Regions from separate parts of the Mesorhizobium sp. P2_D5 genome, predicted to be linked through region 1. Evidence: riboswitches for the same ligand, from Rfam matches in the RefSeq annotation. Region 1 holds a riboswitch; each other region holds the start of a gene.

What was found. A riboswitch is a leader RNA that binds a small molecule or an ion and turns the genes downstream of it on or off. The one in region 1 is predicted to bind S-adenosylmethionine.
Region 2: it holds a riboswitch for S-adenosylmethionine, as region 1 does, so the genes downstream of both, AC1DYW_RS10365 (hypothetical protein) here and AC1DYW_RS05680 (O-succinylhomoserine sulfhydrylase) in region 1, are expected to answer to the same signal.
Region 3: it holds a riboswitch for S-adenosylmethionine, as region 1 does, so the genes downstream of both, metX (homoserine O-acetyltransferase MetX) here and AC1DYW_RS05680 (O-succinylhomoserine sulfhydrylase) in region 1, are expected to answer to the same signal.

What each region holds. Positions count from the first base shown of each region.
Region 1 covers NZ_JBFUEE010000001.1:1,193,848-1,197,117, reverse strand. Annotated here, with positions in the region: gene AC1DYW_RS05690 (ABC transporter substrate-binding protein) at 1-576, opposite strand, end outside; gene AC1DYW_RS05685 (2'-deoxycytidine 5'-triphosphate deaminase) at 676-1,770, opposite strand; SAM riboswitch at 1,926-2,003, shown strand; gene AC1DYW_RS05680 (O-succinylhomoserine sulfhydrylase) at 2,061-3,251, shown strand; gene AC1DYW_RS05675 (ceramide glucosyltransferase) at 3,266-3,270, opposite strand, start outside.
Region 2 covers NZ_JBFUEE010000002.1:762,727-765,996, forward strand. Annotated here, with positions in the region: gene AC1DYW_RS10355 (DUF47 domain-containing protein) at 1-212, opposite strand, end outside; gene AC1DYW_RS10360 (VOC family protein) at 447-824, opposite strand; SAM-I-IV-variant riboswitch at 1,587-1,685, shown strand; gene AC1DYW_RS10365 (hypothetical protein) at 1,815-2,090, shown strand; partial or broken gene AC1DYW_RS10370 (ATP-binding protein) at 2,387-2,587, shown strand; gene AC1DYW_RS10375 (carbohydrate porin) at 2,965-3,270, shown strand, end outside.
Region 3 covers NZ_JBFUEE010000008.1:142,734-146,003, forward strand. Annotated here, with positions in the region: gene metW (methionine biosynthesis protein MetW) at 1-216, opposite strand, end outside; gene metX (homoserine O-acetyltransferase MetX) at 213-1,382, opposite strand; SAM riboswitch at 1,493-1,570, opposite strand; gene hisC (histidinol-phosphate transaminase) at 1,708-2,817, shown strand; gene AC1DYW_RS28410 (prephenate/arogenate dehydrogenase family protein) at 2,824-3,270, shown strand, end outside.

The DNA of each region.
Region 1 (3,270 bases):
CACCAGCACGAATTTGTCAGAGATGACGGCATCGAGACGGCCGTTCGTCAGATCGGTGATCGCCTCTTCCTGGGTCGGGTAGAGTTTCGCCTCCGCGCCAGCCTTGCCATAGACATTCTGGGCATAGTCGGCCTGCGTGGTCGAGGCCTGGGCGCCGACCGTCTTGCCGGCAAGGGCCGCCGGTTCGGTCGAGGTGAGTTCGGTATCCTTCGGCGCCACCAGCGCGAGTGGCGTCGTATAGTATTTGTTGGTGAAGGAGACCTGCTTCTTGCGTTCCTCGGTGATGCTCATCGAGGCGATGATGGCATCGAATTTCTTGGCCTGCAGGGCGGGGATGATGCCGTCCCAGTCCTGGGTGACGATCTCGCACTCGACCTTCATCTGCGCACACAGCGCATTGGCGATGTCGATATCGAAGCCGACGACCTTGCCGTCCGGGGTGATGGTGTTGAACGGCGGATAGGCACCCTCGGTGCCGATCTTCAGTTTCTCAGCAGCCTGCGCCGACAGAGAGCCGGCCGCCATCAGCAACACGGCAGCACCTGCTGCCGATATGATCCATTTTGAAATCCGCATTTTCTTGGTTCCCTTGAACGCCGCCAGCTTGGCGACCAGAAAGCCAGCCAAGCATGACGAGCCATCGCAGGCAAGTGTATTGCCCGACGGGAATTGGGTTCAGCGCGCTGGGCGGAAATGCTTGGACAGCTTCAGGCCTTGCGCCTGGTAGTTGGAGCCGAGATCGGTGCCGTAGAGTGCCTGCGGCCGCTTCAGCATATGCTCGTAGACCAGCCGGCCGACGATCTGGCCATGGTCGAGGATGAACGGCACTTCGTGGCTGCGCACTTCGAGCACTGCGCGACTGCCGGTGCCGCCGGACGCCGAATGGCCGAAACCCGGATCGAAGAAGCCGGCATAGTGGACGCGGAACTCGCCGACCAGCGGATCGAACGGCGTCATCTCGGCGGCGTAGAGCGGCGGCACATGCACCGCTTCCTGGCTGACGAGGATGTAGAATTCATCGGGATCGAGCACCAGTTCGCCGGCGCCGCTCTTGTGGATCGGCTCCCAGAAATCGACGACCTCTTGTGCCGCGCGCTTGTCGACATCGACGAGACCGGTGTGATGCTTGCCGCGATAGCCGACCAGGCCGTTCTGATCGCCGTTAAGATCGATCGACAGCGCGATGCCGCCGCCGGAAATGTTCGGCGGCTCGGTTGCGACCAGCATCTCGGCGCGATGCAGGTCATGCAGCTCGGCTTCCGAGAGCAGTGCATTGCCGGTGCGGAAACGGATCTGGGACAGACGCGAACCGGTGCGCACGACGATCGGAAAGGTGCGCGGGCTGACCTCGAGATAGAGCGGGCCGTGATAGCCGGCGGCGATCTTGTCGAACTCGTGTCCGCGATCGGTCATGACGCGGGTGAAGATGTCGAGCCGCCCGGTGGAACTCTTCGGATTGGCCGAGGCCGAAATGTCCGCCGGCAATGCCAGGCTTTCAAGCAAGGGCACGATATACACGCAGCCGGTCTCCAGCACCGCCCCCTCTGCAAGATTGATCTCGTGCAGCTGCAACCGGTCGAGCTTTTCCGAAACCTTGTGGTTGGGACCCGGCAGGAACGAGGCCCGCACCCGCCAGGCCTTGTCGCCGAGGCGCAGATCCAGGCTCGCCGGCTGGATCTGATCGGCATCGAACGCGCGCGCCGACTTCAGCGCGCCGGACCGGAACAGCGCCGAAATGTCCTGATCGGGAAGAATGCCTGTCTGCCGCAAGGCTCCACTCCTAGGCCAGGCGATTCTTGGGGCCAGGCGATTTTCTGTTCGCAGGTTCTTGCCGCAAAACCGTGGAACACTGCTGCGGAACCTGCTTGGTACAAACCTCTTAATCAAGCCGGCAATTGACGCAAGCGTGGCGCGGGTCTAAAGGGTCGTTATCCCGTGGTGATTTGGCCGGTCGGCTTGCAGCCACGTTAAACAAGTCGCTAAAGGACCGTCGGGCCGCAAGGCCGTATGGACCGGTTGCGACTTTCGCGGCCGGTTTTTTTGTGTCTGGAACAAAAGCGATGAGCACCAAGAAGCGTAACTGGAAGCCTCAAACGACACTCGTGCATAGCGGAACCCTGCGTTCCGGTTTCGGCGAAACCTCCGAGGCGATGTACCTCACCCAGGGCTATGTCTACGAAACTGCGCAGGCCGCCGAAGCCCGCTTCAAGGGCGAGGAGCCGGGGTTCATCTACTCGCGCTACGCCAACCCGACCGTCGACATGTTCGAAAAACGCATGTGCGCGCTCGAAGGCGCCGAGGACGCGCGCGCCACCGCATCCGGCATGGCCGCGGTGACGGCCTCGCTGTTGTGCAGCGCCAGGGCCGGCGATCATATCGTGGCAGCACGCGCGCTGTTCGGCTCCTGCCGCTGGGTGGTCGAGACGCTGGCGCCGAAATATGGCATCGAGGCGACGCTGGTCGACGGCACCGACATCGCCAACTGGGAAAAGGCGGTCAAGCCGAACACCAAGCTGTTCTTCCTGGAAAGCCCGACCAACCCGACGCTGGAAGTGGTCGACATCGCCGCGGTTGCCGCGCTTGCCAATTCGATCGGTGCGCGGCTGATCGTCGACAATGTCTTTGCCACACCCCTGCAGCAGAAGCCGCTGCAGCTCGGTGCGCACATCGTCGTCTACTCGGCGACCAAGCATATTGACGGCCAGGGCCGCTGTCTCGGCGGCGTCATCCTGTCGGACAAGAAGTGGATCGACGAGAACCTGCACGACTATTTCCGCCACACCGGCCCCAGCCTGTCGCCGTTCAATGCCTGGACGCTGCTGAAAGGGCTGGAGACGCTGCCGGTGCGCGTGCGCCAGCAGACGGAAAGCGCCAGCAGGATCGCGGATTTCCTGGCCGAGCGGCCCGAAATCGTCCGCGTCATCTATCCCGGCCGCGCCGACCACCCGCAGGCGGCCATCGTCAAGAAGCAGATGTCGGGCGGCTCGACGCTGATCTGCCTGGACGTCAAGGGAGGCAAGCAGGCGGCCTTCGCCTTGCAGAACGCGCTCGACATCGTACTGATCTCCAACAATCTCGGCGATGCCAAGAGCCTGATCACCCATCCGGCGACGACGACGCACAAGAATCTGAGCGACGAAGCGCGTGCCGAACTCGGCATCGGGCCGGGCACGCTCAGGCTGTCGGTCGGCCTGGAGGATACCGACGATCTTCTGGAAGACATCGAACAGGCGCTGAAGTCGGCCAAGTAAAAGGCCTTTGGCCATCAGG
Region 2 (3,270 bases), on a different contig from region 1:
AAGGAGCGTCGCACCGCGAGCAGAACTTCGGCGGTTATATGATCGGCTTCGTCCTCGAGATCGACGATCTTCCGGCACCAGCGATCGATGTCGTTGCCCTGAAGAAGCTGCTCCAACGCTTCGGCGCCGCTGACCACGGTGCGGGAATGCCGTTCGAACAGGTCGAAGAAGCTATCTTCGCGCGGCAGCAGCTTTCGGAACCAGCCCAACATCGCTTTCTCTCCGCGGCCCATGGATCGGGGTATTGAACCCTTCGGGATAGATGAGCGACCTGCAAACGCCCCCGAAACGCTATTGCGCCAGACATATCGAGATTTGCTAATGGCGCAAATTGGTTTCTCGAGCGACTAGAGCAAATAGCTTTTGGTCGAAGCAGCAGAAATCTGCCGTCGGTGGCGGAACGCGGCATAACCATGGAGCAGACAAACCGTCCGCCGCCACCAGCTTTACCTTAGGCTTTCGTCCTTCTTGAACTCGAATAGCTCGATGACGTTGCCCGATGGATCTTCGAGCAAGATGGCGCGCCCGGCACCGCCGTCGCTGATTTCGCCGCGGAATCTTGCATCAGCCCGGCGTAACCGCTCAATGAGGACATCGACCTCGTTCGTAACGATCATAAATCGATTCCACCCGCCCGGCTTCGGATCGCCGCCCGCCTGACCACCGCTCCCCGCACCCGGCGCGCTGAGATACAGCGTCAGGTCGTCGCGCAGCAGGGCAGCGAACTTGCCCGGATTGTGCATGTCGAGCTTGAAATCGAGATTGTCTCGATAGAACGCGACCGCCTCGTCAACGTCCGCAACGATGTACCGAACGGATGCCATTCAACCTCCTCCTCTGTCTTGTAGATACAACTGTCAACTCGCTCAAAGGTTTCCCTGTCGGTGGAGCTGAGTGCAGAGGCAGACTGTCTGGACGCCAGCCGAAGTAGTCGGATGAGGGTTTTGGACGTACCTGGGTGGCCCTCGTGTGCGCTGACATGGATCGTTGTGAACTGTGGAGGCTCGGCGTAGCCGGTCTACCGGACAAGTGGCTGTTAACCGGCACCTGAGTGAGGCCGGTGACAATGTCATCGGCGATTTGGGCAGGTTCTGTCGCGTATTGGCGCGATCCGGATAGCACAGGTGTTCGCATCGACAATCCGACCTAGACGGGAGCATCGCTGCTGTCGCTTCTACTGGCTGCCGTTTTACCGAGCGAGGGAGCAGAAGCTGATTTTGCTCACGATGAAAATGGAAGTTTCCTGCACAGAGCTGGCCGATAGCAGTCCGTCCGCGTTCGGCCCACTGCGGTCATTTGATGCCTGTCCCGAAGGGGCCGCTCATGGCGCAAGGCGGTTGTTTACTGGGTACGTTCCGAAGGTCTGCACCTGACGCTACTTGCTCGTTTTGCAGATAAGGCCGAACAGCAGCTTTCCAACCGATCTCCGCCACAGGCGGCAGCGGATGGCGGTCGGCACCAACCAGGTTCATCGGCAGGTGGGGATGGGGAGTGGCTTGTGGGGCCCACCAGCAGGCCGAATAGCTGAGGCGCATGACACCGTTATGCAGGATCGGTTGCACTGAGACAGCGGCTCTGCTACTGCCAACCCACATCCAGAGAGGGCTTCGGCCCCGCCAACCAGCCTTGACCGGCAACGGTGGTGACAATGATGTGGCCCAGAACGGGCAGCAGTAGGTCGCCAACCCTCTAGATGCGTTGTGCCATTCTTGGAGGGTTTCTTCATGATCTGTCTAACGCCCAAATGCTGCAAGCCAGTTATATCGCTGGGCCTTTGCATCGAGCATTTCCAACATCCCGGCCGCATGCGGCGGATGAGCGCGAAACGCAATGCCATCATCGAGGCACTGGCGGAAAGATACGTCGCCGCCGACGATCCTCTGCCGGGCGAGTGGCCTGGCCTCCACTACGCCATGGGGCGCGCCTTCAGGAAGGGCGGCATCCGGGCCTATGTGCGATGCTGGGTCCTGGCTCACGGAACCCTGCCGGAGGGACTTCACGACGTCCTCTGGAACCGTGGTGAGAACGGTATGAACATCGACTTCACTCGTCTGCGAGACGATCCGACTTACCCGATGGGGCGGCGGTGACATCCCGACCATGCCACGCCGCAGATCCCGAGATGCGGACACCACTGGAACCGCATGGTAGTCGAGGGGCCGGTTTGATTTTGGGAGGACGGGATGGCTCTTCAGCTGTGGGTCAACGATAGCGGCCACTATTTCGTGGACACCGCGCTTGGCGGGATCCAAGTAGGACAGACTTGGTGCATAGAGGATGGCGACTGGGCGGTTGAGGTTAATGATGAGCCCGCGGCGGCTACGGGTAGCAGGAACAGATCGCCTTTCTCAATTCTTTGGCCGGCAAGTACAAATGGCTTGTTTGCATGCTCTTCCACCTGATCTCGAAGCTCTATGAACGCACCTCGATCATCATCACCACCAATCTTGCCTTCGGGGAATGGCCGAGCGTCTTCGCTGGCGATGCCAAGATGACCACCGCGCTGCTCGACCGCCTCACTCACCACTGCGAGATCGTCGAGACCGGAAACGAGTCCTGGCGCTTCAAAAGCCGATCTCAAAGCTAAAGCCGAAAAGCTAATCAGCCGCGCGCGATCAGGCTGTGCAACCCCGACCAGCTCCGCCTGATCGGGCGCTTACCGGCGTGCCTCTCACAACCGAAAGCCGGGGTCCCTTTTGCGCAAAAATACGAAGTCCCGATTCCGCGGTCATTGACAGCCAACGGCAGCGGCACCAAATGCGCTGGGCCGGCCGCCGGGATTTTTGATCGGAACGCAGAAAACGAACTCGAGCCGGTGCAAGTCGGGAGATTTGTGATGCACTGCCACATCCCTGAGCACGAGGACGTGATCGAGGTTTTGCCTACCGTGGAGGATGCCAAGTGAAGTCCCGATGCGGTCGGTTGCAACGGTCGCTGTCGTTCATTTTTTTAGCGGATTTAATCTTGCTCGCGGCTCCGGCCGGCGCCGCCGACGCGTCCGGCCAAGCAGGTAGCTCAATCTGGCAGTGGGATCACCTCACTGGGGACTGGAATGGCGACCGGACGGCGCTTGAGGACAAAGGCATTAAGTTCACCCTCGATTACGTGAGCGAGGTCATGGATGTGGCGAGTGGCGGCATCCGCCAGGGCGCGACTTACGAAGGACGCTTCGACGTCAACTTAGACCTCGATTTTGAGAAGATGGGTCGGTGGCAGGGTGGATCTGCCCATGTGACGGTGTATCAAATACACGATCTCAATGATCGCAAT
Region 3 (3,270 bases), on a different contig from region 1:
GTCGGCATCGCCCTGGATGACGCTCAAGCCGCGCGCCACGCATTCGTTGACGCCACGCTGCGAGAGTTCAAGGCCGCGGCCGTCGACCTGCTTGGTGTCCTGCAGCAATTCGAGCAGCGAGCCATCGCCTGAACCGACGTCGAGCACGCGCGACTGTGGCGGAATGAGGTTAGCGACGACTTCGAGGTCGACGCGCTGGTTGCGGGTGACGTTCATGATGCGAGTCCTCGCGCCCGTGCCGCGGAGCCGATGAAGCCATTGATGGCGGCAAACAGTTCCGGCTCGTCGAGCAGGAAGGCGTCGTGGCCGCGATCGGTCTCGATCTCGACAAAGGATACCGACGCGCCGGCGGCGTTGAGCGCATGAACGATCGAGCGGCTCTCTTCGGTCGGGAACAGCCAATCCGAGGTGAAGGACACCAGGCAGAAGCGGGTTTTCGTGCCGGCGAACGCATCCGCCAGCCGGCCGCCATGGTCGGCGGCGAGGTCGAAATAATCCATCGACCGCGTCATGTAGAGATAGGAATTGGCATCGAAGCGATCGACGAAGGTCATGCCCTGGTGGCGCAGATAGCTCTCGATCTGGAAGTCGGCGTCGAAGCCGAAGGTGAGCGCCTCGCGATCCTGCAGATTGCGGCCGAACTTCCGATGCAGGGCAGCTTCCGACAGATAGGTGATATGGGCGGCCATGCGCGCCACCGCCAAGCCCTTTTCCGGGCGCTTGCCGTGCTCGAAATATTTGCCGCCATGCCAGTCCGGATCCGCCATCACGGCCTGCCGGCCGACCTCATGGAAGGCGATGTTCTGCGAGGAATGGCGCGCGCCGGTGGCGATCGGCAGCGCCGAGAAGACGCGCTCCGGATAGCTCGACGCCCATTCCAGTACCTGCATGCCGCCCATCGAGCCACCGAGGACGCAAAACAGTTTTTCGATGCCGAAATGGTCGATCAGCATCTGCTGGGCGCGCACCATGTCTCGAATGGTGATGATCGGCAGGTCGAGCCCATAGGGCTTGCCGGTGGCGGGATTGGTCGAGGCCGGGCCGGTGGAGCCCAGACAACCGCCGATGACGTTGGAGCAGATGACGAAGAAACGGTTGGTATCGATGATCTTGCCGGGGCCGATCAGCACTTCCCACCAGCCCGGCTTGCCGGTCACCGGATTGGTGCTGCCGACATGCTGGTCGCCCGTCAGCGCATGGCAGACGAGGATGGCGTTGGAACGGGCGTCGTTCAGCGTGCCGTAGGTCTGGTAGGCGATCTGGAACGGCGACAGCAGGGTGCCGGCATCGAGCTTTAGCGGCTTGTCGGGCCCAAAGCGCAGCACCGGGCTCGACGGCTGGTCAGCCTCGTTGTTGGTTTTTCCAGCGCGTAGAGCGGCCATTGCATCCATCTCACACTTTGAATCCGCACGGTGCTTTCGAAATTCGAGGCCGATGCGGTGTCCGGCCGGCGCGGACAACAAAAAACCGGCATTGCAGTCGCAAAGCCGGTTACAGGATGCAAACGGCCCTTTAGCAAGTTGTTTAACGTGGCTGCAAGCCGACCGGCCAAATCACCACGGAATTTCGTACCTCTTCTAGGACTGTGGCGCGCCCGCGTCAACGGCCAGCCGCGGTCCGGAGGTTGCCACCTCTCGACATTGCGGGCCGTGGCTTGTATTTCCGCTTCGGCTTCCAGACGGAAGCGTTCTCGACGGATTTTGCGACATGAGCCAGACACCGGACAAGGCACGTCCAACCCCGCGCGCGGGCATCATGGACATCGACGCCTATGTGCCGGGCAAGAGCACCGCGCCCGCCGGCGTCGCCAAGGTCTACAAGCTGTCGTCGAACGAGAATCCGCTGGGTCCGTCGCCGAAGGCGATCGAGGCCGCGCGGGAGATTGCTGCGAAGCTCGACGTCTATCCCGATGGCACCGCCAGGCGGCTGCGTGAGGCGATCGCCGAGGTGCATGGTCTCAACGCGCAGAACATCATCTGTTCCAACGGCTCCGACGAAATTCTCGGCCTTCTGGCGCAAACCTATCTCGCTCCCGGCGACGAGGCGATTTTCACCGAACACGCCTTCATGGTCTACAAAATCTACATCCAGTCGGCCGGCGCAACTCCGGTCGCGGTCAAGGAGACCGATGAGCGTGCCGACATCGATGCGATGCTGGCCGCCGTCACGCCGCGCACGAAAATCGTATTCCTTGCCAATCCCAACAACCCGACCGGCACCTATGTGCCGTTCCAGGAAGTGCGCCGCCTGCATGCCGGCTTGCCCGGAAATGTGCTTCTGGTGCTCGACGCGGCTTACGCCGAATATGTTCGCCGCAACGACTATGAAGCCGGCATCGAACTGGTCGGCGGGGCCGAGAACGTGGTGATGACCCGCACCTTCTCCAAGATCGGCCTCGGCGGGGCTCGGATCGGCTGGATGTACGCACCGATGCACATCGTCGATGCCATCAACCGTGTGCGTGGCCCCTTCAACGTCAATGCGACGGCGATCGAGGCCGGCATCGCCGCGATCCGTGACCGCGACCACGTCCAACGCAGCGTGATGCACAACGAAACGTGGCTTACATGGTTGAGCGAGGAGTTCGGCAAGCTTGGGCTGCGGGTGACGCCAAGCGTCGGCAATTTCATCCTGATCCATTTTCCCGACGACCAGAACCATTCGGCCGCCGCGGCGGACGATTATCTGACGGCGCGCGGCTATATTCTGCGGCGCGTTTCCGGCTACGGCTTTCCCAACGCGCTGCGCATGACCGTCGGCACCGAAGAGGCCAATCGCGGCGTGGTCGCCGCTCTCACGACATTCCTGAAAAGCTAGAACACCATGACATCACCGATGTTTGAAAAGATCGCGCTGGTCGGCATCGGCCTGATCGGCTCGTCACTGGCCCGCGTCATCCGTCGCGAGGGCCTCGCCCGTCACGTCGCCATCTCGACCCGCAGTGCCGCGACATTGGCGCGGGCGCAAGAGCTTGGGCTCGGCTCCTCCTACTCCAGCGATGCGAAGGAAGCGGTCCGCGATGCTGATCTGGTCATCGTCTCGGTGCCGGTCGGCTCGTCCGGCGCTGTGGCCGAGGAAATCGCGCCGGCGCTGAAGCAGGGTGCGATCCTCACCGATGTCGGCTCGACCAAGGCATCGGTGATTGCGCAGATGCAGCCCTATGTGCCCGATGGCGTGCATTTCATTCCCGGCCACCCACTGGCGGGCACGGAAAAATCCGGCCCAGATGCCGGTTTCGCCGACCTGTTCGACAATCGCTGGTGCATCTTC